DNA from 3 places in the Streptomyces sp. BBFR51 genome. Region 1 is predicted to be linked to each of the others. Evidence: predicted binding sites of a transcription regulator. Region 1 holds the regulator's gene; each other region holds the start of a gene.
What was found. Region 1 encodes HrcA, which represses chaperone genes, less so after heat shock. Its sites were predicted from a motif close to TTNGCACTCNGNNNNNCNGAGTGCNAA; they were not measured.
Positions count from the first base shown of each region.

Region 2: the regulator HrcA is predicted to act here: its motif matches at 1,288-1,314, upstream of groL (chaperonin GroEL).
Region 3: the regulator HrcA is predicted to act here: its motif matches at 1,493-1,519, upstream of groES (co-chaperone GroES).

Region 1 is NZ_CP172448.1:2,869,693-2,872,964, forward strand. Features, by position in the region: gene dnaJ (molecular chaperone DnaJ) at 236-1,372, opposite strand; gene hrcA (heat-inducible transcriptional repressor HrcA) at 1,373-2,389, opposite strand; gene ACGH7X_RS13070 (MBL fold metallo-hydrolase) at 2,553-3,272, shown strand, end outside.
Region 2 is NZ_CP172448.1:3,866,399-3,869,670, reverse strand. Features, by position in the region: gene thrC (threonine synthase) at 1-281, shown strand, start outside; gene ACGH7X_RS17515 (MoaD/ThiS family protein) at 278-553, shown strand; gene ACGH7X_RS17510 (cold-shock protein) at 970-1,173, shown strand; gene groL (chaperonin GroEL) at 1,477-3,105, shown strand; gene ACGH7X_RS17500 (hypothetical protein) at 3,261-3,272, shown strand, end outside.
Region 3 is NZ_CP172448.1:5,141,534-5,144,805, reverse strand. Features, by position in the region: gene groL (chaperonin GroEL) at 1-918, opposite strand, end outside; gene groES (co-chaperone GroES) at 1,038-1,346, opposite strand; gene ACGH7X_RS23660 (polysaccharide deacetylase family protein) at 1,667-2,398, opposite strand; gene ACGH7X_RS23655 (polysaccharide deacetylase family protein) at 2,395-3,272, opposite strand, start outside.

The DNA.
Region 1 (3,272 bases):
CCTGCCGCCCCGGCTGACTGCGCCTGCCCGGGGAACGACCCCCGGACCCCCGGCAGACCCTCCCGGCACCCGCCCGCAAGCCGGAGTGGCCGACCCGTCAACGCCCGTTGAACGCATCCTTCAACCGGGAGAACAACCCCTGCTGCCCGGGCTGACTGTGCCTGCCCGGGGGACGACCCCCGGACCCCCGGCAGACCCTCCCGGCACCCGCCCGCAAGCCGGAGTGGCCGACCCGTCAACGCCCGTTGAACGCGTCCTTCAACCGGGAGAACAACCCCTGCTGCCCCGGCTGGAACTGTCCCGTCGGGCGTTCCTCGCCGCGGAGGGCGGCGAGTTCGCGCAGGAGGCGTTCCTGTTCGGGGTCGAGCTTGCTCGGGGTCATGACCTCGACGTGGACGATGAGGTCGCCCCGGCCGCCGCCGCGCAGGTGGGTGATACCCCGGCCGTGCTTCGGGATCGACTGGCCGGACTGGGTGCCCGGGCGGATGTCGACCTCCTCCATGCCGTCGAGGGTCTCCAGCGGCACCTTCGTGCCGAGGGCCGCCGCCGTCATCGGGATGGTGACCGTGCAGTGCAGGTCGTCGCCGCGGCGCTGGAACGTCGAGTGGGGCAGCTCGTGGATCTCGACGTACAGGTCGCCGGCGGGGCCGCCGCCGGGGCCGACCTCGCCCTCGCCCGCGAGCTGGATCCGGGTGCCGTTGTCGACGCCGGCCGGGATCTTCACGGTCAGGGTGCGCCGGGAGCGGACCCGGCCGTCGCCCGCGCACTCGGGGCACGGGGTCGGGACCACGGTGCCGAAGCCCTGGCACTGCGGGCAGGGGCGCGAGGTCATGACCTGGCCCAGGAAGGACCGGGTGACCTGCGAGACCTCACCGCGGCCGCGGCACATGTCGCAGGTCTGGGCCGACGTGCCGGGCGCCGCGCCCTCGCCGTTGCAGGTGTTGCAGACGACCGCGGTGTCGACCTGGATGTCCTTGGTCGTGCCGAACGCGGCCTCGTCCAGCTCCACCTCGATGCGGATCATCGCGTCCTGGCCACGGCGGGTGCGCGAGCGCGGCCCGCGCTGCGACGCCGTACCGAAGAACGCGTCCATGATGTCCGAGAAGTTCCCGAAGCCACCCGCGCCGAAGCCGCCCGCGCCACCGCCGGCGGCCTGCGAGAGCGGGTCGCCGCCGAGGTCGTAGACCTGCTTCTTCTGCGGGTCCGACAGCACCTCGTAGGCGGCGTTGATCTCCTTGAACCGCTCCTGGGTCTTCGGATCGGGGTTGACGTCCGGGTGCAGCTCGCGGGCGAGCCTCCGGAACGCCTTCTTGATCTCGTCCTGGGACGCGTCGCGGCGTACGCCGAGTACGGCGTAGTAGTCCGTGGCCACCTACGACTCCGCCAGGATCTGTCCGACGTACCGTGCCACTGCGCGTACCGCTCCCATCGTTCCCGGGTAGTCCATGCGGGTCGGTCCGACCACGCCGAGCTTGGCAACCGCCTCGCCGCCCGAACCGTAGCCGACCGACACGACGGACGTTGAGTTGAGTCCCTCGTGGGCGTTCTCGTGACCGATTCGGACGGTCACGCCCGGATCCTTCGCCTCGCCGAGCAGCTTGAGGAGCACCACCTGCTCCTCCAGCGCCTCGAGGACGGGTCGGATCACCAAGGGGAAGTCGTGCCCGAAGCGGGTCAGATTGGCGGTGCCGCCGATCATCAACCGCTCCTCGTTCTCCTCGACCAGCGTCTCCAGAAGGGTGGAGAGCACGGTGGAGACCGTACCGCGATCCTCGGCCTCGAAGGGCTCCGCCAGATCTTCCACCAAAGACGGCACATCCGAGAAACGGCGTCCCGCGACCCGGCTGTTGAGCCGCGCCCGCAGGTCGGCCAGCGACGCCTCGCCGAACGGCGCCGGGCAGTCGACCATCCGCTGCTCGACCCGGCCGGTGTCCGTGATCAGCACGAGCATGAGGCGCGCGGGCGCCAGCGAGAGCAGCTCCACGTGCCGCACGGTCGAGCGGGTCAGCGACGGATACTGCACGACGGCGACCTGCCGGGTCAGCTGCGCGAGCAGCCGCACCGTGCGGGCCACGACGTCGTCGAGGTCGACGGCGCCCTCCAGGAAGTTCTGGATGGCACGCCGCTCGGGCGCGGTCATCGGCTTGACGCCGGCCAGCTTGTCGACGAAGAGCCGGTAGCCCTTGTCGGTCGGGATGCGCCCGGCGCTGGTGTGCGGCTGGGCGATGAACCCCTCGTCCTCCAGGGCCGCCATGTCATTGCGCACGGTGGCCGGGGAGACGCCGAGGTTGTGCCGCTCGGTGAGGGCCTTGGAGCCGACGGGCTCCTCGGTGCCGACGTAGTCCTGGACGATGGCGCGCAGCACCTGGAGCCTGCGTTCACTGAGCATTCGCGCGCACCTCCAGCATGTCGTCCGCCCGTTTACTGCCTGTCTGCTACTGCCTGGCCGCCTTGGCACTCACGGCTCGCGAGTGCCAGACTTCCCCGGCCCAGTGTACGGCCGTGGGGTACGCCCCCGGCAAGGGCGTGGCCATGCCGTTAGCGTCGGCGTCGTGACGGTGACTTGGGAAGACCTGGGATGGGAGCGGTTGGCCGCCGGGGTGGGGCGGTGCCGGCTGCCGGGGTGGGACTGCACGGCCGGGCTGGTCGTCGGTGAGGACGCCGCGCTGATGGTCGACGCGGGGTCGAGCCTCGACGAGGGCGCCCGGTTGCGCGCGGGGGCGCAGGAGCTGGCCGGTCGCCGTGTGACACATCTCGCGCTGACCCACCCGCATTTCGACCACGTCTTCGGCGCCGCGGCGTTCCCGGGTGCCCGCGTGTACGGCGCGGCGGGCGTGGACGCGCTGTTCGCGCCGGGCGGACAGGGGCGGGAGGCGCTGCGCTCGGACGCGGTGGCTGAGGGGCTGGACGCGTGGCGGGCGCGGGAGGCGGTGGACGCGCTCGTCACCGTCCGGCACGAGGTGCACCGCGCGTGCACGCTCGACCTGGGTGGCGGCCGCCGGGTCCGGCTCGCCGACGTGGGCCCCGGGCACACCGGGCACGACCTCGCGGTGCTGGTGCCGGTGCTGGTGCCGGGCGCCCCGGCCGTCGTGTTCTGCGGCGACCTGGTCGAGGAGTCCGGTGAGCCGCAGGCGGGGCCCGACGCGGTGCCGTCGCGCTGGCCCGCCGCGCTGGACCGGCTGCTCGAACTGGGCGGTGACGACGCGCTGTACGTCCCCGGTCACGGAGCGGTGGTGGACGCGGCGTTCGTCCGGGCCCAACGGGACGCGCTG
Region 2 (3,272 bases), 1.0 Mb from region 1:
GCCGCACCGGCGGTGCCGTGGAGGACGTGACCGACGAGCAGGTCGTGGACGCCATCAAGCTGCTCGCCCGCACGGAGGGCATCTTCGCGGAGACGGCGGGCGGCGTGACGGTCGGTGTGGCGAAGAAGCTGATCGACAACGGCGTACTCGACCCGTCGCTCACCACCGTCGTCCTCAACACCGGCGACGGACTGAAGACCCTCGACGCGGTGGCCGGCACCGGCCTGACCGCCACCATCCGCCCGAACCTGGACTCCTTCCGAGAGGCTGGCCTCGCATGAGCGTGACCGTTCGCATCCCGACCATCCTGCGCACCTACACCGGCGGCAAGGCAGAGGTCAGCGCCGAGGGCGCCGATCTCGGTGAGATCATCGCCGACCTGGAGAAGAACCACGCCGGCATCGCCGCCCGCGTCCTGGACGACCAGGGCAAGCTGCGCCGTTTCGTCAACGTCTACGTCAACGACGACGACGTCCGCTTCGAGCAGGGCCTTCAGACCGCGACCCCGGACGGCGCCGGCGTCTCCATCATTCCCGCGGTCGCCGGCGGCTGACATCCGCCGACACGCCTCGTAGCGCGTATTGCCCTCTCCGTAAGAGAAACGGAGGGGGCAATTCCATGTGGTTGAGCACGGTAGAGTTGGGGAACGCGCTCCCGATCGCAAGGTCGGGGACCCTGGATTCCTGCCGCTCGCCCGACAAGAAGTAGCCAAAGTGCGGGCGTATTTCGCGGCTTTTGTTCCCTTTGCGTGACCCAACTTGACCCGAATTCAGGCGAATTCTCGCCACATTCCGGACCGGGCACGTCCAGATTTCTCGTCCGATTGACCTGTTGCAGACGGCAGTTGGACAGATACATTCAGCCGCGGTCGACGCGTTCCGGCGCACGCCCCCAGTCGTGGGGGGTGAGGTCTGACCCGGGTTCGCGAAGTGCGGATCTGTGCAAGGGCCAGTAATAGGGGAGTTAGGCATGGCTCAGGGCACCGTCAAGTGGTTCAACGCGGAGAAGGGGTACGGCTTCATCGCGGTCGACGGTGGTGCGGATGTTTTCGTCCACTACAGCGCGATTCAGATGGACGGCTACCGCACCCTCGAAGAAGGCCAGCGGGTCGAGTTCGAGATCTCGCAGGGTCAGAAGGGCCCGCAGGCCGACATGGTTCGCCTCAGCGCCTGAGACGCGCGGCCACCACAGCACCCGGTCTTCATCCGAAGGGCCCGTACCCGCTGGGTACGGGCCCTTCGGCCTGTTCGCGGGTGGCTGACCGCGCGGCTCGATCCCCGAGAGGCGCTTGCACTCGACCATGCCGAGTGCTAATCATTGGCATTAGCACTCTGAAGGTGAGAGTGACAACGAAGGACCGGGTCGGTGAGGCCCGCAGGCCGGGTGGGGAAGGAACCACGCGGCAGGCGAGCCGTCCGTCGCGGGCGCGGGCGCGGTCCGAAGGAATCACCCCCAGTCCTGGAGGGACCACTTCACATGGCCAAGATCATCGCGTTCGACGAGGAGGCGCGGCGCGGCCTCGAGCGCGGCATGAACCAGCTCGCGGACGCCGTCAAGGTGACGCTCGGCCCCAAGGGCCGCAACGTCGTCCTCGAGAAGAAGTGGGGCGCCCCCACGATCACCAACGATGGTGTCTCCATCGCCAAGGAGATCGAGCTCGAGGACCCGTACGAGAAGATCGGCGCCGAGCTGGTCAAGGAAGTCGCCAAGAAGACGGACGACGTCGCCGGTGACGGTACGACCACCGCGACCGTTCTCGCCCAGGCCCTCGTCAAGGAAGGCCTGCGCAACGTCGCGGCCGGCGCCAACCCGATGGCCCTGAAGCGCGGCATCGAGAAGGCCGTCGAGGCCGTCTCCGCCGCCCTGCTCGAGCAGGCGAAGGACGTCGAGACCAAGGAGCAGATCGCCTCCACGGCCTCCATCTCCGCCGCCGACACCCAGATCGGCGAGCTCATCGCCGAGGCCATGGACAAGGTCGGCAAGGAAGGCGTCATCACCGTCGAGGAGTCCCAGACCTTCGGTCTGGAGCTGGAGCTCACCGAGGGTATGCGCTTCGACAAGGGCTACATCTCGGCGTACTTCGCCACCGACATGGAGCGTATGGAGGCGTCGCTCGACGACCCGTACATCCTGATCGCCAACTCCAAGATCGGCAACGTCAAGGACCTGCTGCCGCTCCTGGAGAAGGTCATGCAGTCGGGCAAGCCGCTGCTGATCATCGCCGAGGACGTCGAGGGCGAGGCCCTGTCGACCCTGGTCGTCAACAAGATCCGCGGCACCTTCAAGTCCGTCGCCGTCAAGGCCCCGGGCTTCGGCGACCGCCGCAAGGCCATGCTCGGCGACATCGCCATCCTCACGGGCGGCGAGGTCATCTCCGAGGAGGTCGGCCTCAAGCTCGAGAACGCCACGCTGGACCTGCTGGGCAGCGCGCGCAAGGTCGTCATCACCAAGGACGAGACCACGATCGTGGACGGCGCCGGCTCGGCCGACCAGGTCCAGGGCCGGGTCAACCAGATCCGCGCCGAGATCGAGAACAGCGACTCGGACTACGACCGCGAGAAGCTCCAGGAGCGCCTGGCGAAGCTGGCCGGCGGCGTGGCCGTCATCAAGGCCGGTGCCGCCACCGAGGTCGAGCTCAAGGAGCGCAAGCACCGCATCGAGGACGCCGTTCGCAACGCGAAGGCGGCCGTCGAGGAGGGCATCGTCGCCGGTGGTGGCGTGGCCCTGCTCCAGGCCTCCCAGGTCTTCGAGAAGCTGGAGCTGTCGGGTGACGAGGCGACCGGCGCCAACGCCGTGAAGCTCGCCCTGGAGGCCCCGCTGAAGCAGATCGCCGTCAACGGTGGTCTCGAGGGCGGCGTGGTTGTGGAGAAGGTCCGCAACCTGACCGTCGGTCACGGCCTGAACGCCGCGTCCGGTGAGTACGTCGACATGATCGCCGAAGGCATCATCGACCCGGCGAAGGTGACCCGCTCTGCTCTGCAGAACGCCGCCTCCATCGCCGCGCTGTTCCTCACCACCGAGGCCGTCATCGCCGACAAGCCGGAGAAGGCCGCCGCCGGCGGCGGTGCTCCGGGCGGCATGCCGGGCGGTGACATGGACTTCTGATCGACCGGTTCCGGTTGATCGACCGTCCTGCACGGACCGAGGGCGGCACTCCCCGAAAGCGGGGGTGCCGCCCTCGGGCGTTTCCGGACGAGAAGCGGCGGGCCGATCTGCAACTGAGAGCCACTCAACACCCCGCCTCTGCCAGGATGTTCAGTATGGACACTGCG
Region 3 (3,272 bases), 2.3 Mb from region 1:
GCCGACCTCCTCGGAGATGACCGTGGCGCCGGTGAGGACGGCCATGTCCTGGAGCATCGCCTTGCGGCGGTCGCCGAACCCGGGGGCCTTGACGGCCACCGCGTTGAAGGTGCCGCGGATCTTGTTGACGACGAGGGTGGAGAGCGCCTCGCCCTCCAGGTCCTCGGCGATGATCAGCAGCGGCTTGGAGGCGTTGGCCTGGATGACCTTCTCCAGCAGCGGCAGCAGGTCCGCGATGGAGGAGATCTTGCCCTGGTTGATCAGGATGTACGGGTCGTCGAGGACGGCCTCCATGCGCTCCTGGTCCGTCACGAAGTACGGCGACAGGTAGCCCTTGTCGAAGGCCATGCCCTCGGTGAAGTCCAGCTCCAGACCGAAGGTGTTGGACTCCTCGACGGTGATGACACCGTCCTTGCCGACCTTGTCCATCGCCTCGGCGATCAGCTCGCCGACCTGCTGGTCCTGGGCGGACAGACCGGCGACGGCGGCGATGTCGGACTTCTCGTCGATCGGGCGGGCCGTCGCGAGGAGCTCCTCGGACACGGCGGCCACGGCCGCGTCGATGCCCTTCTTGAGCAGCGCCGGGGAGGCGCCGGCGGCGACGTTCTTCAGACCCTCGCGGACCAGGGCCTGGGCCAGCACGGTGGCGGTGGTGGTGCCGTCACCCGCGATGTCGTTGGTCTTGGTCGCCACCTCCTTCACCAGCTGGGCGCCGAGGTTCTCGTACGGGTCCTCGACCTCGACCTCGCGGGCGATGGTGACGCCGTCGTTGGTGATGGTGGGGGCGCCGAACTTCTTGTCGATGACGACGTTGCGGCCCTTGGGGCCGATCGTCACCTTCACGGTGTCGGCGAGCTTGTTGACGCCGCGCTCGAGGGCGCGACGGGCGTCCTCGTCGAACTTCAGGATCTTCGCCATGGGAGCGTGAGCCCTCTTCCGGAAATCTTGGGGTTATACGGCACTGCGCCCCCGACACCCGGCTTTTTTATGGTCGCGGGAGCCAGGGGCGCAGCTGGAAAGCAAGGTGCTTCGGTGAATTACTTCTCGACGATCGCGAGCACGTCGCGGGCCGAGAGGACGAGGTACTCCTCGCCGTTGTACTTCACCTCGGTGCCGCCGTACTTGCTGTAGAGCACGACGTCGCCAACGCTGACGTCGAGCGGAAGACGGTTGCCGTCCTCGAAGCGGCCCGGGCCCACGGCCAGGACGACGCCCTCCTGGGGCTTCTCCTTGGCGGTGTCCGGAATGACCAGGCCCGAAGCCGTGGTCTGCTCGGCGTCGAGCGGCTGGACCACGATGCGGTCCTCGAGCGGCTTGATGGCAACCTTGGAGCTGGTGGTCGTCACGATCCGACCTCCCCCTTCGGAGATCTCACGGGGTTAACTGTCTGAGGTGGCGACCAGGTGGATCCGTCGTCGCGGGTGCCGGACCTGCCCGTCGCGTAGTTGGCACTCTCCAGTGGGGAGTGCCAGTGCCGAGACTATGACTGCGATTAGCACTCGGTCAAGCGGAGTGCCAATGCCGGCGGCGCGTCGCCGGGGTTTTCGGGTGAACGCCGGTGCGTGGAGGCACCCTGCGTCGGTGCCGGGCCCGCTGGGGGCTGCCGCCCCCAGGCCCCCGCTTCGGCCTGGACGGCCTCGTCCTCAAGCGCCGGACGGGCTGGTGATTACAGGTAGTTTTCCAGCTTGCCCACCCTGAGCCCCTGCTCCTCGATCGTCTTCAGCAAACGCTCCGTGCGGGCGGTCAGGTCCGCGCCCGTGGGGTGGTCCGGGTCGACGGCCACGATGTCGCCTGGGTGGAGGCGGTTCTCGCCGCGGGTGCAGGCGAGGGCGCCGTCGGCGTCGAGGGTGGCCCGCCACAGGACGAGGGCCGTGATGCCGCAGTCGGCGGCGGCGCGCAGGGTCGTGGTGTCGTACGTGCCGTGGGGCGGGCGGAAGAGGTGGGGGCGGACGCCGAAGCGGGACTTGAGCTTGGTCTGCTGGCCGCAGATCTCGGCCCGCTGTCCTGCGTAGGGCAGGCCGCGCAGGGAGCGGTGGTCGAGGGTGTGGTTCTGCATGCTCGCGCCGACCGAGCGCAGCCGGGCGAAGTCGCCGTAGGCCGGCCCCGCGACGGTGTCGGTGAGGAACAGGGTGACCGGGAGCCGCCGTTCGCGGATCAGGCCGGTGAAGCGGGGGTCGCGCTCGGCGCTGTCGTCGTAGGTGAGGAAGACGACCCGGTCGGTGGTGCGGACGTGGTCCACGACGGGCGGCAGGTTCCGCCCCTGGTCGCCGTCCTGGGCTCCACCCTGGGCGGGTCTTGTGGCCCCGGTGTGTTCGGCGGGGGCGGCGAGCTGGGCGCAGCCGGCGAGCAGGAGGGCGGCGAGGACGGCGAGGGCCGGCCGGAACCGCCCTCGGCTCACAGGTAGTCCTCCAGCCGGGCCACCGCGTACCCGTCGGCGGTGATCCGGTTCAGGAAGCGGCGGACCATGTCGGTCATCGTGCCGTCCCAGTCGCCCTTGCCCCGGAAGTGGGTGAGGACGATGTCGCCGGGGTGCAGGTCCTGGTCCCACTCGCGGTACTCCCAGTGGTCGACGTACACCTCCTCGCTCCAGATCGGGGCGTACTTGATGCCGCAGGACTTCGCGGCGCGCAGGGTGTCGTGGTTGTAGTTGCCGAAGGGCGGGCGGAAGAGGGCGGGGCGCTTGCCGTAGTGCTTCTCCATCACGTCCTGCATGCCGCAGATCTCCCGTTTCTGCTCCTCGTAGGAGAGCGCGGGGAGGTAGGGGTGGCTCAGGGTGTGGTTGTTGAGGGTGATGCCCCGGGCCTGCATCTTCTTGAAGTAGCCGTAGTCGTCCTTGATCTCCTCGTCGGTGAGGAAGACCGTGTACGGGATCTTCAGCTCGCTCATCATCTTCAGGAACGCCGGGTCCTTCTCGGCGCCGTCGTCGATGGTGAGGAAGACGATCTTCTCCTTGGTGGGGACGGTGGTGAAGACGGGCGGGAGGTTCTCCGTCTCCTGACCGTCCACCTCGAAGCCCTCGCGGGCCTTGATCTCCGGCTTCTTCGCGGGGGGCGCGGGGGCCGCCAGCGGGACCTTCCTGAGGTCCCAGCGCTTGGCGGCGGCGGCCAGGGCGGCCCGGGCCTCGCGCGCCTTGGCCGCGCCGTCGAGCGCGCGGGCCGGGGGCGCCTGCGCGGCTTGCTGACCGGCGGCGCCCCGCACCCCGTGGCCGTCGTCCTGCGCACAACCGGAGGCGAGGGCGGCGAGGGCGAGGGCGGCGGACGCGGTGACGGTGG